Regions from separate parts of the Clostridium sp. BJN0013 genome, predicted to be linked through region 1. Evidence: predicted binding sites of a transcription regulator. Region 1 holds the regulator's gene; the other holds the start of a gene.

Region 1 (4,942 bases):
CTGAACCTTCAAAGAACTTATCCAGAGGCGTATCAGTACTTACCCCCACTTTGAATAACATGGAGGTTTAGCTAATTGCCGCCTTCAGATAAAAGTTGTATAGGGAAATTAGATATATGCCTAATTCCCCTGCATGATTTATACCTTAAAACATTTTTTCCCAGATGTCGTATAAGTCATCTAATTTATTTTGTATAGTTAAAATTTCTGTGTGTATTTCACTGCTTTTATTAGAATCTGAGTAAACTTCTTCTAGGCATAGTTTCTGTTGTAATTCTAATATATAGTCTTCTAATTTTGATATTTGTTCTTCTGTAGTTTTTATCATAAGATTTTTTTTACGCTGATCTTTTTCGTAATCTTTTTTTCTCTTTTTATTATGCTGTATTTGAGTTTTAGTCTTAGAAATACTCACTTTTTCTTGAAATCTTAATGGATTTTTTTTCTTTTCTGTATAATAAGTATAATTACCTAAATATTCTTTTATTCCATTTTCACTTAATTCATATATTCTATTTATTGATTTATTTAAAAAGTATCTATCGTGAGATATTACAAGTACAGTGCCGTCATAATCTAGTAAAGCTTCTTCCAAAGCTTCTCGAGAAGCTATATCTAAATGATTTGTAGGTTCATCTAATAGCAAAAAATTAGATTTAGATAGCATTAGTTTTAATAAATTTATCCTGCATTTTTCCCCACCACTTAGGGAAGAAATTTTTTTAAATACATCATCTCCTGTAAATAAAAAGCTGGCTAATGCATTTCTAATCTCGGTAGTAGTGAGCTTTGGAAATTTATCCCACACCTCATCTATTGTGGTTTTTTCAGTGTCTAGATCAGACTGTTCCTGATCATAGTAGCCTATTATAACATTTTTACCTAATTTGCAAATTCCAGTATTAGCTTTTATTTGTCCCATAATTATTTTAAAGAGAGTAGTTTTGCCACAGCCATTTTTACCAACAATTGCTGTTTTATCTCCTTTCTTTACTTGAAAATTTAAATTTTGGAATAATAACTTCTCATTAAATCCTTTGCTTAGATTTTCTACATGGAGTACATCATTACCACTATTTATTTGAGTTTTAAACATTATATTTTTAAGTTTTATATCTTTATCTGGAGGAGGCAGTTTATCCATTTTATCTAACATTTTTTGCCGGCTTTCTGCTGCCCTTATACTTTTTTCTCTATTAAAGGATCTATATTTTTCAATAATTTCTTCTTGCTTTTTTATTTCCATCTGCTGTATATTATATGCTTTTAATTGAATCTCATAGTTCTTCTTTTTAAGTTCCAAAGAAGTGGTATAATTTCCATTGTAAAAATTTACATGGCCATTTATAAGCTCCATAGTTGACTGTGTTATGATATCTAAAAAGTATCTATCGTGGGAGATTATAATTACGGTTCCTTTATAGGATTTTAAGTACTCTTCAAGCCATTCTACAGCCTCTAAATCTAAATGGTTGGTAGGTTCATCTAATAAAAGTATGTCCGGCTTTGTTAAAAGCAGTTTACAAAGGGCAACTCTTGTTTTTTTACCTCCACTTATTATGTTTATGGAATTATGGAATTCATCCATAGAAAAACCTAGGCCCGTTAAAACTTTATTTATTTCTGCTTTGTAAGTATACCCCCCTCTATTTTTATAAAGTTCTGAATAGGTAGTATAATCATTAATCAATTTGCTTTGATAGTTCTCATCTTTGGAATTATAGGGTTCGTTCATTAAAATTTCCAATTTACTTAATTTGTTCTCTAAGTTAGTTATATCCTGAAATACAGTGAGCATTTCATCGTATATAGTATTTGAAGAATTCAATGATAGATGTTGGGTCAAATATCCTATTGTTTTAGTCTTATCTATAAACATATCTCCACTGTCTGGAGCTATCTTATTAGTTAAAATTTCAAATAGGGTGGACTTACCAGCTCCATTTGGACCTATTAGTGCTACACGATCTCCTTCGTTTATATTGAAAGTTACATTTTCTAATATGACATCTACTCCATAGCTCTTATGAATATTTTTACAGCTTAAAATGATCATAGTGATAACACCTTCCTTAATTTAATATTTTACTATGTAAAATGATTTTTTTATAGATTTTATTTAAAATATAGAAATTATTTATTGATATAATAGAAATCATTGATATAATAGATATAATACAAATATCAAAAAAATTGAAAAACCTTAATAAAAATATAAAATAATAAAAAACAGGGGATTAACATATGTTATAATTGAAGATAATACTATATAGCAATAAAATTGAATTATAAACTATAGTATAATTTATTTTAATATATAAATTTTAATATATAATATATAATTAAAAGATATAGTTATAGATATGAGGTGCAGTATGGATAAGAAAAAAGATATATCAATGTCTGTTATAAAGAGATTGCCTAAATATCATAGGTATTTAGGCAACTTAATGAGAAATGATGTAGATAGGATATCTTCAAAGGAGTTAAGCGAAAAAATAGGATTTACAGCTTCTCAAATAAGGCAAGATTTAAATTGTTTTGGAGATTTTGGTCAACAGGGATATGGGTATAATGTAAGTGAGTTATATAGTCAGATGTGCAATATACTTGGCCTTACGAAAGTATATAGAACAGTTATAATAGGTGCAGGGAATATAGGGCAAGCTATATCTAATTACATTGGTTTTGAAAAATTAGGTTTTGAATTAAGGGCCATATTTGATATAAACCCTAAACTTATAGGTATCAGTATTAGAGATATTGAAATAAGGGATATAGATTATTTAGCTGATTATCTTAAGGAAAATGTTATAGACATAGGTATAATATGTGTACCTAGTAATAATGGCCAAAAAGTTTGCAATATTCTGGTGAAAAACGGAGTGAAGGGTATATGGAATTTTGCTCCAGTAGACCTTATTGTACCAGAAGATGTAAAAGTAGAGAATGTTCATTTAAGTGATAGTTTATTGACGTTAAGTTGTCTTTTGAATGATGCAGAATAAACCCTAAAGGTATATATTTTTACTGTAAATGTTAAAATGCAATATTAATATAAAATTTATTTATATTTTATATTAATTTATATTGAAATATATAATGTTAAGGTATATAATAAGAAATGAAGTGAAAACTTCAATTATTTTTAAGTGTATTTGTGATATTATTAACAATACTTTGTTAATGTTGCTTTTAAAAGGTTTAGGAGGGAGGAGTAATATGGAATTTAAAAATATCATTCTTGAGAAAGATGGAAATGTGGCTTTGTTGACAATAAATAGGCCTAAGGCAATGAATGCGTTGAATTCAGAAACTTTAAAAGAAATAGATATGGCAATAGATAATATTGCTGAAGATGAAAATGTGTATGCTGTAATACTTACTGGTGCAGGTAAAGCTTTTGTGGCAGGAGCAGATATAACTGAAATGAAAGACTTGAATACAGTTGAAGGAAGAAAATTTGGAGTGCTTGGTAATAAAGTATTTAGGAAACTAGAAAAATTAGATAAACCAGTCATAGCAGCTGTAAATGGATTTGCTCTGGGTGGTGGCTGTGAATTGTCTTTATCTTGTGATATAAGAATAGCTTCATCAAAGGCTAAATTTGGCCAACCAGAGGTAGGTCTTGGGATTACTCCAGGTTTTGGGGGTACTCAAAGGCTTGCAAGAGTAGTAGGTGTAGGTATGGCTAAACAGCTTATATATACTGCTCAAATAATAAATGCAGAAGAAGCTCTAAGAATAGGGTTGGTAAATAAAGTAGTTGAACCAGATAAGTTATTAGAGGAAGTTAAAAATTTGGCAAATACTATAGCTGCTAATGCACCTGTAGCTGTTAGATTGTGTAAAGCTGCTATAAATCAAGGAATTCAGTGTGACATAGATACAGCTGTAGCCTATGAAGCAGAAGTATTTGGGGAATGTTTTGCTACAGAGGATCAAAAAGAAGGAATGACGGCATTCGTAGAGAAAAGAGACAAGACTTTTAAAAATAAGTAATTTAGTATTATAATAGATCAGATAAATAGCTTAAATAAAATTTAAGGTTATAATGATAACTCATATTCAATAAGCTGCAATCTTTATTTTGCTTAAAGGTTTACAAATAAAGATTGCAAAAAATGACAAATAAAAGCTATATGCTATATTTAGTATGAAAACTATTTAGGAGGTAAAAATAAATGGATTTTACATTAACAAGGGAACAACAATTTGTAGAACAAATGGTAAGTGAATTTGCAGAAAATGAAGTTAAACCTCTAGCTGCTGAAGTAGATGAAACAGAAAGGTTTCCTCAAGAAACAGTAGATAAAATGGCTAGGTATGGGATGTTGGGTATACCATTTCCAGTTGAATATGGTGGAGCAGGTGGAGATACTCTATCTTATATATTAGCTGTAGAAGGACTTTCAAAGGTTTGCGCTACAACAGGCGTTATACTCTCAGCACATACTTCACTTTGTGCAACACCTATTTACCAATTTGGTACAGAGGAGCAAAAACAGAAATATTTAATTCCACTTGCAAAAGGAGAGAAACTCGGAGCATTTGGTTTAACTGAACCTAATGCAGGTACTGATGCTTCTGGACAACAGACAACAGCTGTTTTAGATGGAGATAGTTATATATTAAATGGACAAAAAATATTCATTACAAATGGTGGAGCAGCAGATACTTTTGTAATATTTGCAATGACAGATAAAAGCAAAGGAAACCATGGAATAACAGCATTCATAGTTGAAAAAGGAATGCCTGGTTTTTCAATAGGAAAACTTGAAGACAAAATGGGAATAAGAGGATCATCAACTACAGAGCTTATATTTGAAGATTGTAGAGTTCCAAAAGAAAATATGTTAGGAAAAGAAGGAAAAGGTTTTGGTATAGCAATGAAGACTCTTGATGGAGGAAGAATTGGTATAGCATCACAAGCATTGGGTAT
Region 2 (4,942 bases), 670 kb from region 1:
TATTTTACCTAACATTATTTTACTGTAATTGCTACTATAAATCCCTATATTAACAACCATTTGAGATAAACTAAATACTTAGAACAATTTAATTTTCTATGTTTCTTTCTTGTTGTGTAAATATTGCAATAAATATAAGAAAAACAATTTTAAAAAAACATAAAGTCTAATTTTAAACAGAGATAATTTTTATGCTTATTTTCAATTTTAAAGTATATAAATTATCTTAAGGAAAAATAAGCTACATTAAAAGTCTCTTGAATCTATACCATATAGATATAAGTATTCTAACTATATAAATCAAGTCACCTGTTTTACATACAGGTGACTTAAATAATATCCTTTATTTTATCTTTCAACTATTAGAGCAGTTCCCATTCCACCGCCTATACATAATGTTGCAAGACCTTTCTTTGCATCTCTTCTCTGCATTTCATGAAGTAATGTAACAAGTATTCTTGCACCTGAGCAACCAACAGGATGTCCAAGAGCTATTGCTCCACCATTTACATTTACTTTGCTCATATCGAATTCCAAATCTTTCGCTACAGCTAAACTCTGTGAAGCAAATGCTTCATTTGCTTCTATTAAGTCTAAATCTGCCACTGACATATTAGCTTTTTCAAGTGCTAATTTTGTTGCGTAGAATGGTCCATATCCCATTATTGTTGGATCTAATCCTTTACTTCCATAAGAAACAATTTTTGCAAGTGGTTTGATTCCAAGTTCTTTTGCCTTATCTGCACTCATAACAACCAATGCTGCTGCTGCATCATTTATTCCTGAAGCATTACCTGCTGTAACTGTTCCATCTTTTTTGAATGCTGGTTTTAATTTTGCTAATGTTTCAACAGTTGTTTCAGGTCTAATATATTCATCATTATCAAAAACTTTTTCTCCTTTTTTAGTTTTAATAACTACTGGTACTATTTCATCTTTAAATTTTCCTGCTTTTTGAGCCGCTGTTGCTTTTTGTTGTGATGCTGCTGAAAATTCATCCTGCATTTCTCTCGTTAAATTCCATTTTTCTGCTATATTTTCAGCTGTAATCCCCATGTGATAATTATTGAATGCTTCCCAAAGTCCATCTTTTATCATAGAATCAACTAACTTTCCATCTCCCATTCTCTGTCCCCATCTAGCTTTTTGGAGTAGATATGGCGCAGCAGACATGTTTTCCATTCCGCCAACTATAACAACATCAGCATCTCCAGCTTTTATAACCTGAGCTGCCAAGCTTACTGATCTAAGGCCTGAACCGCAAACTTTATTTAATGTGAATGCTGGCACTTCCACAGGAATACCTGCTTTTACAGCTGCCTGTCTTGCTGGACTTTGTCCAAGACCTGCCTGTATTACATTTCCAAATATAACTTCATCTACTTGTTCTGGTTTAATATTTGCTCTTTTTACTGCTTCCTTTATAACTACAGCTCCTAGTTCTACTGCAGGAACATCCTTCAAAGCTCCACCGAAACTTCCTATAGCTGTTCTCACTGCACTTACAATAACTACTTCTCTCATAAGTAAATCCTCCTAAAAGTTTATTTTCTTTTTAACTGAAACTTAACCTACATGATGTCAACATTTTAACCTAATAACAAGTTCATTATACTAAGTAATCATAACGTTGTCAATGTTGTTGTTAAAAAAAACACAAAGTTTTTTTATATGAAAAAATCTCAGTTTTTTATTATACGCTTCTATAATTACTTTATATATTTTTTTAATTCACTAACCTAAACATAGTATACTCAAATAAATTCCTCATATTCTCCTTTTTCTATGTTAAAGTACTGCAAAATAGCTGCAGCTATTCTTCTTGATGCCTTGCCATCTCCATAAGGATTTACAGCTTTACTCATCATATCATATTTACTAGAATCCAATATAAGTTCACTTGCCAATTTTACTATATCCTCTTTCTTTGTGCCAACTAATTTTACTGTACCTGCTTTTACCGCTTCTGGTCTTTCAGTTACATTTCTAAGCACCAATACAGGTTTACCAAGATGTGGAGCTTCTTCCTGGAGTCCTCCAGAATCAGTCATAACCATATAACATCTGTCCATTAAATTATGAGTTTCTTTAGTATCCAGAGGATTTAATAGATGAACTCTAGGAACATTTCCAAGTATTTTATATACCATATCTTTCACTTTAGGATTTAAATGTACAAGATAGATTACTTCTACTTCTTTATTTTCTTCTACTATTTTTTTTAATGCATTACAAATATTTTCAATGCCTTCTCCCCAATTTTCTCTCCTATGAGCAGTTACCATTATTACTTTACTTTTATGATAATCTATATTATTCAATTCAGCAGTATTAAATACATACTCTTTCTCTACAGTAAATTCCATTGAATCTATTACTGTATTCCCAGTAACAAATATTTCATTCATAGGCACTCCTTCCCTAAGGAGATTCTCTCTAGAACCAGATGTTGGTGCAAAATGGAGATCGGCTATATCTCCTGTAAGTTTTCTATTCATTTCTTCTGGAAAAGGAAAATATTTATCATAAGTTCTAAGACCTGCTTCTACATGACCTACTCTTATTTTTTTATAAAAAGCTGCTAGTGCTCCTGCAAATGTAGTAGTGGTATCTCCATGAACAAGTACCAAATCTGGATTTTCTTTATCAAATACTTCTTCAAGACCTTCAAGTACCTTATTAGTTATACCTGTCAATGTTTGATTGCTCTTCATTATATTTAAATCAAAATCAGGTATAATATTAAAAAGTTTTAGAACCTGATCTAGCATCTCTCTATGTTGAGCTGTAACACATATCTTATTTTCTATGCTATGCCTTTTTTCAAGCTCTTTGATTAAGGGAGCCATTTTTATTGCTTCAGGTCTTGTTCCAAATATTGTAATAATTTTAAGTTTATCCATATTAAAACCTCCATCTTTAGGTATCTAATATAATTGAAAGATACCTTAATCTTTATGTTCAAAAAATCCAACCTTCCAAGCTATAAATACTAAAATCACCATAATTATCACTAGAAGAAAATAAGATAGCTGTACCTTTATTTCCATAGCTATTATAGAAAGACTACCTAGTACTGCACTTATAGCATACATTGTCCCAACAGCTTGTTTTTGACTAAATCCCATATCAAGAAGTCTATGGTGAAGATGCCCTCTATCAGCTTGCATAATAGGTTTACCATTTATCTTTCTTCTTATCATAGCAAAAAGAGTATCATATATTGGTATTCCAAGTGCAAGAATAGGAACTGCTATAGAAAATGCTGCCGCAGATTTTACGGCTCCTTCAATGGATATAGATGCAAGTAAAAATCCAAGTAATTGTGCCCCTGTATCTCCCATAAATATAGAAGCAGGATTAAAATTATAGGGTAAAAATCCAAGTATAGACCCACACAATATAATGGCAAGTACTGCAGCTTCATATCTTTTATTTAATAATGCTATAATTAAAATAGTCAAGGAGGATATTAACCCAATCCCTGATGCTAAACCATCTAAACCATCTATCAAATTTAAAGCATTGGTAATACCCACCACCCAAATTATAGTTAATGGAAGAGACATTACTCCCACATCGATAAATTGATATACGCTGCTAAAGGGATTAGTAATTAATACTATCTTTACCCCATAGATAATTAAAATTAAAGCAGCTACAATTTGAAATATTAATTTATATCGAGGTTTTATATCAAATTTATCATCTAAAAATCCACCTATCACTATTATTGTAGCACCTAATATAAGCCCTATTTCTGCCCTTGTAAGATTTCCTTTCTTCAACAATAAAGTAATCACAAAGGAAAAATATATGGACAACCCCCCCAAAAGTGGTGTAGGTTTACTGTGTATTCTTCTATTGCCCTCTGGCATATCTATAATCTTTAACTTTAAAGCAATTTTTTTAACAATTGGTGTAAGTATAACTGAAAACACTGTCGATACTATTGCAAATAGATATAAATTATTCATATTAACCTTCCTTAATCATATCTTCTGTTTATCAAAGGGCTACTATTGCTAACTTCCATCTTTTTCAAAATAGAAGATAAGCACTTCTATGTCCTTAGATAACTTCCTCTAAGATTCAGAGGGTGAAAAATTTTATATAAAATCTACCTGAATCTAAGAATCACTTAATTCAGATATTATATTATTCTACTCTTTTTATACATATTAATTCAATTTCAGGTACTTTTTTGAACCAATTGATTTCTGGTGTATAATCTTCATAATATATAACCCTTTTAACTCCACAGTTAATTATTAACTTTTGGCATTCTGGACAGGGCATATGAGTTACATATAGTGTAGAATTTTCTCTATCATCCGGTGATACCTCAAGCAAACAATTTACTTCTGCATGAATAGTTCTTATACAATGGTTATCCCTCATATAACATCCTGCCTCATCACAATGTTCTAATCCTCTAGGACTTCCATTATATCCAGTACCCTTTATTCTTTTGTTTTTTACAAGGACTGCTCCTACATGTAATCTAGGGCATGTACTTCTCTCTGCAACTTCAAAAGCAATATCCATAAAATAATTATCCCAATCTTTTCTCATAATTAGCAATTATCTCCTTAAACTATAATAATACATTATATATTATAAACTATTAGGTAATGTTTTGAAACAATTCCTTTCGCATTAGTATTATTAAGTTATATATTGAAATCTTACTCCTGTAAAAATGAATTATAATAAAAAATACTTTAAGGAAAGCCCATCTTGTTATAAGTTGGGCTTTCCTTACTAAAAACTCAAATAATTTTTACTTCGTTCCATATAATCTATCACCAGCATCTCCAAGGCCTGGAACTATATATCCATTTTTATTCAACTCTTTATCTATAGCCGCTGTATAAATATCAACATCTGGGTGTACTTCTGTAACTGACTTTATACCATCTTCTGCAGCTATTAGACACAT

The links. Region 1 encodes Rex, which represses fermentation and respiration genes when NADH is low (regulators of the CRP and FNR family bind a similar motif). Its sites were predicted from a motif close to ATTGTTAANNNNTTAACAAT; they were not measured.
Region 2: the regulator Rex is predicted to act here: its motif matches at 1,642-1,661, upstream of AB3K27_RS01710 (acetyl-CoA C-acetyltransferase).

Annotation. Positions count from the first base shown of each region.
Region 1 covers NZ_CP162495.1:3,737,999-3,742,940, reverse strand. The annotation lists gene AB3K27_RS19335 (ABC-F family ATP-binding cassette domain-containing protein) at 146-2,056, opposite strand; gene AB3K27_RS19330 (redox-sensing transcriptional repressor Rex) at 2,376-3,008, shown strand; gene AB3K27_RS19325 (short-chain-enoyl-CoA hydratase) at 3,223-4,002, shown strand; gene AB3K27_RS19320 (acyl-CoA dehydrogenase) at 4,185-4,942, shown strand, end outside.
Region 2 covers NZ_CP162495.1:305,592-310,533, reverse strand. The annotation lists gene AB3K27_RS01710 (acetyl-CoA C-acetyltransferase) at 349-1,524, opposite strand; gene wecB (non-hydrolyzing UDP-N-acetylglucosamine 2-epimerase) at 1,755-2,903, opposite strand; gene AB3K27_RS01700 (MraY family glycosyltransferase) at 2,949-3,977, opposite strand; gene AB3K27_RS01695 (cytidine/deoxycytidylate deaminase family protein) at 4,159-4,575, opposite strand; gene upp (uracil phosphoribosyltransferase) at 4,784-4,942, opposite strand, start outside.